Leucothrix mucor DSM 2157: one gene and its partners. The protein of the gene in region 2 interacts with the protein of the main gene of each other region in a pairwise test. Links are inferred from orthologs where the notes say so. Each region holds a gene or a part of one and is shown on either strand. Other genes may lie near its edges.

Evidence for each region.
Region 1: the proteins of dnaE (region 2) and LEUMU_RS0122995 interact in binary tests that used the Escherichia coli proteins (3 or more experiments, as listed by UniProt). The link is inferred for Leucothrix mucor DSM 2157 from one-to-one orthologs.
Region 3: the proteins of dnaE (region 2) and dnaQ interact in binary tests that used the Escherichia coli proteins (3 or more experiments, as listed by UniProt). The link is inferred for Leucothrix mucor DSM 2157 from one-to-one orthologs.

Annotation. Positions count from the first base shown.
Region 1 is NZ_ATTE01000001.1:5,001,552-5,004,492, reverse strand. What follows is about bases 64-2,848. They hold LEUMU_RS0122995 (pyridoxal phosphate-dependent aminotransferase), read right to left. Parts: upstream 2,135-2,848; coding sequence 992-2,134; downstream 64-991. Other genes in these bases: LEUMU_RS0122990 (porin), read right to left, coding at 2,267-2,848; LEUMU_RS0123000 (ABC transporter ATP-binding protein), read right to left, coding at 87-977; LEUMU_RS0123005 (ABC transporter permease), read right to left, coding at 64-90. Also shown: more of LEUMU_RS0123005, read right to left, coding at 1-63; more of LEUMU_RS0122990, read right to left, coding at 2,849-2,941. UniProt on the Escherichia coli protein: Shows aminotransferase activity with methionine and histidine as substrates, and to a lesser extent also with phenylalanine.
Region 2 is NZ_ATTE01000001.1:2,531,369-2,535,592, forward strand. Bases 26-4,093 are described here. They hold dnaE (DNA polymerase III subunit alpha), read right to left. Parts: upstream 3,694-4,093; coding sequence 226-3,693; downstream 26-225. Other genes in these bases: LEUMU_RS0111295 (ACT domain-containing protein), read right to left, coding at 26-166; rnhB (ribonuclease HII), read right to left, coding at 3,690-4,093. In the rest of the region: more of LEUMU_RS0111295, read right to left, coding at 1-25; more of rnhB, read right to left, coding at 4,094-4,224. UniProt on the Escherichia coli protein: DNA polymerase III is a complex, multichain enzyme responsible for most of the replicative synthesis in bacteria. This DNA polymerase also exhibits 3' to 5' exonuclease activity. The alpha chain is the DNA polymerase catalytic subunit.
Region 3 is NZ_ATTE01000001.1:728,263-731,178, reverse strand. The notes cover bases 115-2,874. They hold dnaQ (DNA polymerase III subunit epsilon), read right to left. Parts: upstream 1,970-2,874; coding sequence 1,259-1,969; downstream 115-1,258. Other genes in these bases: LEUMU_RS24410 (class I SAM-dependent methyltransferase), read right to left, coding at 2,517-2,874; rnhA (ribonuclease HI), read right to left, coding at 2,050-2,502; LEUMU_RS27745 (phosphatase PAP2 family protein), read left to right, coding at 498-1,262; LEUMU_RS0103210 (DUF423 domain-containing protein), read left to right, coding at 115-498. In the rest of the region: LEUMU_RS0103215 (hypothetical protein), read right to left, coding at 1-103; more of LEUMU_RS24410, read right to left, coding at 2,875-2,916. UniProt on the Escherichia coli protein: DNA polymerase III is a complex, multichain enzyme responsible for most of the replicative synthesis in bacteria. The epsilon subunit contain the editing function and is a proofreading 3'-5' exonuclease.

The DNA of each region.
Region 1 (2,941 bases), 2.5 Mb from region 2 along the record:
GGGTAGCAATAAACTCCAACCCAGCGATGAACGGTCTCGCACAAACTCCAGATTACGAGCATGCACCATGGCTAAAATACGCTTAATCATGCCCGAAGCTCCTTGCCGGTTAGTTGTATAAATAAGTCTTCCAAGGTACGAGGACGAACCTGCAAGCCTTTCAATGAAACACCAAGTGCCAATAACTCAGCCAAGGTCGCATTAACGTCTTGCGTAACGATTTGCACGCTCGCCTGGACTTTATCTAATACGCGATGAGGAATTTTCGCAGTCGCCTCGGCATTGAAATCAGCTTGTGGTAATTCCACAATAACATCCTGAAAGTGCTGAGATAACAACTCATCCGGAGAGCCTTGGGCAATGATTTTACCGTGATCCATAATCGCAATTTCATCACACAGGTTGTAGGCTTCTTCCATGTAGTGAGTGGTGAGCAGCACAGTTTTATCCAGCGCTTTAATACGATTGACCAACTCCCAGAAATTAAGGCGTGCCTGGGGATCAAGCCCGGTAGTTGGCTCATCCAGAAACACCACTTGCGGATCATTCACTAGCGCAATAGCCAGTAACAAACGCTGACGTTGGCCGCCTGATAACTTGCTGGCATCCCGATTTAAGTAACTACCCAGTGCGCAAACTTCAACCAACTCATCGAACGGTAAGGTTTTTGGGTAAAAGCTGGCAAACAAACGAAGCTGTTCGGCAACAGTTAGAAAGTCCTGCAATGCAGTAGACTGAAATTGAATGCCCGCCTGCTCTTTAAAATCACTGCCTTGCGGCTTACCCATGTACAGCACTTCGCCCGCCGTTGGCTTGCTAATACCCTCCATCATTTCAATGGTGGTGGTTTTACCCGCACCATTTGGGCCAAGCAATCCAAAGCAAGTGCCGCGCTTAACGCTAAAATCGACACCCGCTACGGCAACCATGTCACCGTAATGTTTGTGCAAGCCTTTGACTTCGATAATGGTAGACATTTACTGATCACCCTTTAAATAGTGCATAACAACTCCGTTGCACGATCGAGTGTTTCATCGTTTTTAGCAAAGCAGAATCTCAGAATCTTCTGAGCAGGTGGCGTTTGATAAAATACAGAAATAGGAATAGAGGCAATCCCCTTTTCTATCGTCAGCTGACGCGCCAAGGCTACATCATCTAGCTCACTAATTTCGGAGTGATCCAACAACTGAAAGTAGGTACCCGCACAAGGTAATAGCTTAAACCGTGAATCCTGTATACCTGCCACAAAGCGATCGCGCTTCGCCTGATAAAAATCGGCTAGCTCCAAATGATGAGGACTGGATTGCATAAAGTCTGCGAGTGCAAACTGCATCGGCGAGACCGTGCAAAATGATACATATTGATGGACTTTGCGAAACTCCGCCGTTAACTCTGCTGGCGCTATGCAGTAAGCAATTTTCCAACCTGTCACATGGTACGTTTTACCAAACGATGAATTTACAAAAGCGCGTTCGCGAAGATCAGGGTAGCGCAATAAACTCAGGTGCGGCTCGCCATCAAATACGATGTGCTCGTAGACCTCGTCTGAGATCAGCAAAATATCATGCTTAGCGACAATCGCCTGTAGGGCCTGAATATCTGCCTCGGATAAGGTGGTGCCAGTTGGATTATGCGGGGAGTTCATAATAATGGCGCGAGTCTTTGACGTAATACTATCTTCAACTTGCTGCCAATCGATCTTAAAATCTGGAGCTAATAATGGAATATGGACAGCTTTTCCGCCCGCTAGCTCTATCGCAGGCTCGTAAGAATCATAAGCAGGATCAAATACAATCACTTCATCGCCAGTACTTACAATTGTTGTGATGGCGGTGAACAGGGCATCTGTTGCGCCGGAGGTCACTGTGATTTCTTGGTCAGTGTCCACGCTAGCTTGATATAAGCTCAATGCCTTTGCTGTAATAGCTTCTCGCAGAGGTTGCACCCCAGTCATTGGTGCATATTGGTTATGACCCAAGCGCATGTGCTCGGTCACACGGCCTAATAACTCATCGGGGCCATTAAAGTCCGGAAAGCCTTGTGAAAGATTGAGAGCCTGATATTCGGATGCCAGCTGAGACATCACTGTGAAAATCGTGGTTTTCACATTTGGCAACTTAGAATGGAATAGCATTAACAGGCTCCCTGAGTATCAAAAGAATGCCCGCAACTATAGAAGAAAAATTATCAAAAACCTATTAAAGACAGACACAAAAAAGGACAGCCTAAGCTGTCCTCTTTAACTCTTATATCGTGTTAAGCGATATTAGAATGCGTGCTTCAGAGCAATTGCGTACTGATCATCAACACCAGACATGTCAGTATTTACATACTCAGTGATGAATGTAGTGTTTGAACCGATTGAACGCTGGTAGCCTAGGAACAATGTGTTCGCATCATCGTTAACATCACCGTAACCGATGTAGAACTTGTTACCGCGAGCAGAATACTGTGCAGTGTAACCTACATCTGTATCGTTATCTTCGAACTTGCTAGCACGAATACCAACAGCTACAGGACCAAAGTTACCTGACACACCCAGCACTGTGTTGCTGTCATCGCCAGCGACTTCGTGACCCAAGCTAACTGCTGCAGGACCAATTTTACCAACAATACCCAAAGAAACAGTGTTTTCGCCAGCAACAGTTGCGCCGTCACCTGATCCTACATCTGGGCTGTAACCAATTGCATAAGTCACAGGGCCACGTGAGCCTTTGTAAGTGATATTGTTCTGGTCGCCAGCAGCACAGCCACCAGAGTTATGAGAGATGAACTCATCATCAACAACCCAACCTGTGTCTACTGCGTCACAACCGTTGTCAGTATCACCCATGCGAACTTCGCCGAATGCACCTTTGAAACCAACATACAGATCATCAGTAGAGATGTTGCCACCACCGATTTGAGAGTCTGCAACGTTTGCAGTCATGCTACCGAAGTA
Region 2 (4,224 bases):
TGGTTAGTAGCAACGTTAGCCCCTCATCCTCATAAAAACTAGCTTTCGGCTTTAAGTGCGCGTAATCGCCATACACACCTTCGACCGTACAGAATACATATTCTTCAGGATTCAGTGCCGGCGACATTGACTTTAGCAATGCTTCTAAATCAGTAATTCCAGTCATTATTCGTGCTCCTTTTTTTACAAACGTGTGGGCTTGGCCTTTGTTAAAAGCGCCCCTTATTAGTAGTTAACCACAACCCGATCATCACCTAGATAGGCTTTTAGCTGCTGTAAGGAAGCTTCATCAAGCGGTGCTTTATAATCACTACCTAAACGTACTTGGGCTAAGGCCTTATCCGTTTCATAGTTGACTAAAATCGGACACTCACTCTCCCCTTCTGGCGGTATCAGCGAGGCCAGCTTATCCAGGAAGCCATTTTGTGATTGCGCCTGATTGACGGATAAATTCAAGCTACGCGCATAAATCTTGCGCGCTGTCTGCACATCATAGAGCGCTTCAACTCGTAGTCGGGTATTACCAGTGTGGTATTCGGTATTGAGCGTGCCGCTAATGACCAGCACCTCTTCCATTTTCACCAGCTCCTGATACTCCTCAAACACATTGCTGAAGATAAACACCTCATAATAGGCCGTTTTATCATCCAACTGCACAAAGGCGCGCTTACCTTTTTCAGTGTTTTGAGTACGGATACTAGAAACCAACCCAGCCAGTACTACCGGATGTTTTTGATAGGTTTGATTACTATCTTCCTCTGCCAAATCCGATAATTTCACGCTACGAATCTGACTAATTTCAGCTTCATATTCGTTAATCGGGTGACCCGTCAGATACAAGCCCAGCGCCGTTTTTTCCATGCGGAGGCGTTCACGCTCTGGCCACTCTGGCAAATCAGGCGCTAGTTTTTCATCCTGCTCCACCACCATTGAGCCGCCAAATAAATCAGTTTGGCCGATGACTTCATCGCGATGCAGCTGTTGTGCCATGCGAATCACTTCGGGCAAATGAGCCACCATTGAACGGCGGTTTTTACCCAGACTATCGAACACGCCTGCATTAATCAGCGTTTCCAATACACGCTTAGTTAGCTTATTGGATTTTACGCGTTTGCAGAGATCTGGTAATGAGGCAAATGGGCCATTCGCTTCGCGCTCAGCCAAGATCACACTAATCGCGCTTTCACCAGCGCCCTTTACCGCGCCTAAGCCGAAGATCAAATTGCCCTCATGCTCGGTACTAAAACGATAGCCCGAGCGATTCACATCCGGCGGAATAACCTCCAGACCCAGCTGGCGACATTCATCAATAAAGGTCACCACCTTCTCGGTGTTATCCATATCCGAGGACAATACCGCTGCCATAAAGGCTGCCGGATAATGCGCTTTCAACCAAATAGTTTGGAATGAAACCAAGGCATAAGCTGCGGAGTGAGATTTGTTAAAACCATACTCTGCGAACTTTTCCATCAAATCGAAAATAGCCGTTGCCTGATCGGGATCGATACCACGACCGCCCGAACCTTCCATGAAGATTTCACGCTGCTTGGCCATTTCCTCAGGCTTTTTCTTACCCATCGCCCGTCGCAGCATGTCCGCACCACCCAGCGAGTAACCCGCCAGAATCTGTGCGATCTGCATTACCTGCTCCTGATACACGATTACCCCGTAGGTCGTGTTTAGAACAGGCTCAAGGTCCGGATGCGGGTATTCAACTTTGGCGATACCTTTTTTCCGGTTTACGAAGTCGTCCACCATGCCCGACTGCAATGGGCCCGGCCGGTAGAGCGCCACCAAAGCGATAATATCTTCGAACACATCCGGCGATAATCGCCCGATCAATTCTTTCATACCACGCGATTCAAGCTGGAATACCGCGGTGGTTTTTGCCGAACGCAACAGCTCGTAGGATTTTGGATCATCCAACGGAATTTGCGTGATATCGATGGGCTCTTCGCCTTTTTTAGCGCGCAGATCATTGATGATTTTAACCGCCCAATCGATGATGGTCAGATTACGCAGGCCCAAGAAGTCGAACTTAACCAAGCCAACCGCTTCTACGTCGTCCTTATCGAACTGCGATACCAGACTTCCGCCACCTTCTTCACAATACAGCGGGGTAAAATCAACCAAAGCCGATGGCGAAATTAATACACCACCCGCGTGCTTACCAACGTTTCGGGTCAAACCCTCCAGTGATAGCGCGAGGTCGATCAGGCTTTTAACTTCCTCATCTTCATCGTAAAGCACTTTTAAGTCAGGAGACTCTTTAAGTGCTTTGGTCAGGGTCATTTTGATTTCAAATGGGATTAGCTTAGCAATCCGATCCACAAAACCATAAGGATGCCCAAGCACACGACCTACGTCACGTACTACCGCTTTAGCCGCCATGGAGCCGTAGGTAATGATCTGCGATACCTTGTCACGACCATAGGTTTCCGCCACGTAGTCGATAACCATTTCCCGCTTATCCATACAGAAATCGATATCGAAATCGGGCATGGATACACGTTCAGGGTTCAGGAATCGCTCAAACAGCAGGTCATATTTCAGTGGATCAATATCGGTAATTTTTAGCGCGTATGCCACTAAGGAGCCCGCACCAGAACCACGTCCCGGCCCTACTGGCACATCGTTATCCTTACCCCACTGAATAAAATCAGCAACAATTAAGAAGTAACCGGGAAATCCCATACCATTGATTACGTCCAGCTCAATTTGCAGACGCTCATCGTAGGATTTTCGTTGTTCAGCAAATGCCGGTGCATTCACATCAAACATCACCTGAAAGCGTTCTTCCATGCCCTCGCGTGATACTTGGCAGAAATATTCCGCTTCGGTCATACCCTCTGGGATTGGGAATGCTGGCAGGTAGTTTTTGCCCAGCGTCAGCTCCACCGTACAACGGCGTGCAATCTCGACAGTGTTTTCAATCGCAGAAGGAATGTCCGCAAACAACTCCTTCATTTCAGCCGCACTTTTCAGATATTGCTGCGGCGAATACAGTTTCTCACGACGCTTATCAACCAGCGTGTAGCCATCATGGATACACACCCGCGCCTCATGCGATGAAAAGGCATCTTCGGTGAGGAAGCGCACATCATTAGTGGCTACTACGGGCACATCGTATTTGGCAGCCAGTTCGACTGAGGCCTGTAAATAGCGTTGTTCACCCACGCGCCCTGTGCGCTGTAATTCGATGTAAAAGCGGTCTGGGAAGACGCTCATCCAGTCTTGCAAACGCTTCTCTGCCACGCCGGCATTGTCTGCCAGCAAGGAATATCCAATATCCCCGTCGCGCGCGCCAGACAAGGCAATAATTCCTTCATTCAGCTCTTTAATCCAACTCCGCTGGACTCGCGGTTTACCAAGCACCTGCCCTTCCTGATAAGCCTTTGAAATCAGCTTGGAAATATTCAGGTAGCCTTGGTTGTTCTGGCATAGCAGGATCATGTGATAGAGCAGGTCAGGATCTTCTTCATCCTGCAGCAACACATCCACCCCGAAAATCGGTTTCAGTCCCTGCCCCATTGCGGCACGGTAAAACTTCACCATCGCAAACAGATTGTTCTGGTCGGTCATCGCAACCGCAGGCATTTCGCCCGCTTCCACGGCAGGCATCAATTGCTTAATGCGTAGCGTGCTGTCGACTAGCGAAAATTCAGTGTGTAAGCGCAGGTGAACGAAACTCATTGCGGGTTCCTGATTATATTTTGTACGGGTTTAAAACTGAGGCGGTGAATGGGGCTTGCACCTTGCTTGATCAGTGCTTCCCGGTGCTGCTTGGTGGGATAACCCTTGTGCTTGGCAAAGCCGTAGCCCGGATATTTGATATCCATATCTTCCATTTCATGATCACGTGCCACTTTGGCAATAATGGAGGCGGCACTGATTTCAGCTTCAGTGAGGTCGCCTTTTACAATAGCTTCCATTGGATACGGTAAATCCGGGCAGCGATTGCCATCAATCTTCACAAACTCTGGCTCCACGCTCAAACCTTCAACCGCGCGTTTCATGGCTAACATGCTAGCCCAGAGAATATTGATTTCATCAATTTCAGCGACTTCAGCGCGACCTAATGACCAAGCTAATGATTTCTCACGAATCTCAATCGCCAGTGCTTCGCGGCGTTTTTCAGTGAGTTTCTTGGAATCGGTTAGCCCTTCAATCGGCTGATTCGGATCTAAAATAACGGCAGCGGCAACCACCGGTCCAGCCAGCGGC
Region 3 (2,916 bases), 1.8 Mb from region 2 along the record:
GGCTATTGAAGGTCGCGTTTAAAAACACAAATAGGAGTGCAATAATGCCAATTGCCGTGAGCACTTTGAGTATCACGCGGTACAATAATCGTTTATCGGTCATGAGGGATCACAGTGCCTGAATATAAAAAGTTTCTGCTGATAGGAGCGGCTTTAGCAGCGCTTGGCGTGCTACTCGGTGCCTTTGCAGCGCATGGTTTGGAAAAAGTCATCACCGACCTGCGCATGCTGGACCGATTCGAAACCGCGGTACGTTATCAATTCTATCATGCACTGGGTTTAATCTTAGTATTCCTGTTAGCAAAACAAGGTTTAGCTTCTCGCTTATTACAGTGGAGTGGCCGCAGTATGATTGCGGGTATCTTGCTGTTTTCCGGCAGCTTGTATATCTATGTACTGAGCGGCACGAAATGGGTCGTTATGTTCACGCCGATCGGAGGTGTATTTTTCATCGTCGCTTGGGTCTTACTGTTTATCGCCGCCTGGAAGCACGCCTAATGATGACAAGATCACCAAAATTCCCATTGATTGTCAGCTTTATTTTGATTGATGCTGTATTTATTTTTTTGCTGGGTGGGTTTAATGAAAGTCTGTTCTTAGCATTGAACAGCGCCTTTGCCAGTCTGCCTGCAAGCTTTTGGCAGGTGGTTACTTCACTATCAGACCCGTTGATTGCGCCACTGATTACCTTTAGTTTGTTCTATCGACACCCTACCTTTCTTCGCGCCTTATTCATTGCGATATTGATTGGCATGGCGTTGAACTACGGCCTGAAAAATGCTTTTGCAGTACCACGGCCTGAAGCGGTTTTAGTTTCAGCGGCGTTTAATAAGATTGGCCCTGCTCTGACAAGTTTTAGTTTTCCATCTGGCCATACCTTGACGGTATTTTTAATGGCAGGCTTGATTAGCGCTTGGTATCAGCATCGGAATCTAAGCGTGTTGGTGTTTGTCGTAGCGACACTCATTGCGCTAAGTCGCATTGCCGTTGGTGCACACTGGCCAGCGGATGTGGCCTTTGGTGCGGTACTAGGCTGGTTTGGTGGCTGGGCGGCAGTGAAAATTTGCACTTACCTGCCCGCAATCATTCCCGATAAAACTCAGATGGCACTTTATGGTTTGACGTTGTTTATCGGAATTTACGCCGTGATAGCTAAAACCCCGTACCCTGATGCACAGTGGTTAAATACCGCCGCCGCTTTATTTGTGATTGCTTACAGCGTACGCAAACTCACCGAACTCATTCATCTAAATAAGAACTAGTGCCAGACGGGCTTGCCGGCGGCTTTTTCAATGGCTTCCATCCGTGCATTATGCGCGGCAAGCTCATCGTCATTCGCACGAACTACTCGCAGTTTCAGAGAGGCAGCACTGAGGATACCGGCTTCGCCGCCCTCATCTTCCTCTTCGGTATTCTTGCGAGTATTACTGGTTTCCAGTGTCATGGTGACCTGTCCACCGGTCATTCCCAGATACACATCACCCAAAATCTCGGAGTCAAGCAGTGCGCCGTGAAGCTCACGATGCGAGTTATTGATATCCAAACGCTTACATAAGGCATCCAGTGAGTTACGCTGCCCCGGATACATTTCACGCGCCATCACCAGCGAGTCGGTAATTTTGCAACGAGACTCAATATTGCCCCAGTCCGGCCCCAGTAAACTTAGCTCGTAATTTAAGAATCCAATATCAAACGGCGCATTGTGAATGATTAGCTCTGCGCCCTGAATGTATTCCAGAAAGTCTCTGGCCACTTCGTTAAAACGCGGCTTATCAGACAAAAATTCGGGTGTAATCCCGTGGACTGCCAAGGCTTCTTCGTCGATCAGGCGATCGGGCTGTAAGTATTGGTGATAGTTGTTGCCGGTCATTTTGCGGTCGATCATCTCAACACAACCGATCTCGATGATGCGGTGACCATCACGCGTCTCAAGACCCGTGGTTTCAGTATCCAGTACAATTTGTCGCACAGTGTATTTCCTGAGAAAGTTCAGCAGCCGATGATGGCTGCTTTAAGTATTTTGTTGCCAGGTGTTTAAGGATTACCTGACTATTCGCTGCCGGCTTTTTTATCCATGGCCAGATTAGCCAGCTCATCAACGCGTTCGTTTTCAGCGTGGCCGCTATGCCCTTTCACCCAGCACCATTCGATATCGTGCATTGCGCTAGCCGCATCTAAACGCTGCCAAAGGTCTTTATTTTTAACGGGTTTATTGGCGGCCGTTTTCCAGTTTTTTGCTTTCCAGCCTTTAATCCAATTGGTAATGCCTTGCCGTACATATTGAGAGTCGGTGGTTAACGTGACTTTGCACGGCTCAGACAAAGTCTCTAAACCACAAATTGCAGCCATCAACTCCATGCGGTTGTTCGTTGTTTCCGCTTCATAGCCATAAAGCTCTTTTTCATGGTTACCGAAGCGCAATAAGGTGCCCCAACCGCCAGGACCCGGGTTGCCACGGCAGCCGCCATCCGTAAACAGTTCTACTGTTTTTTTATCTGTCATAATGAATTTTTTACTTAGCCGGAATAGTTTTCTCTACGCACGCGCTGAGCGGTGCGATTGAGCGCAACTTTACCACCCGTGAGCAAGATTGGCGACTGCCAAACCTTTTTATAAGGTCGTCTTGCAATCACTTGCTTCTTGGCATGAATCACATACAGATTACTAAATAATGGCCAAGCCAGCTTTCCAAGAGGCTCTAACCAAGACAGGCGCCGGTACAGTTTTTCACTTTGAAGGCCCGGACGAAAGCCAAGGTATTGCATATCTTTGACTTCAAAACCCAGTAAAGAGAACCAGTCACGTACACGTGCAGGCCCCGGCAGATCAACCGTGTTTTTTAAAGCCCCAGCCGAACGCATCAATGACCATGGATTAAAACCAATCATAATCACCTCGCCATGCGGATTTAGAATA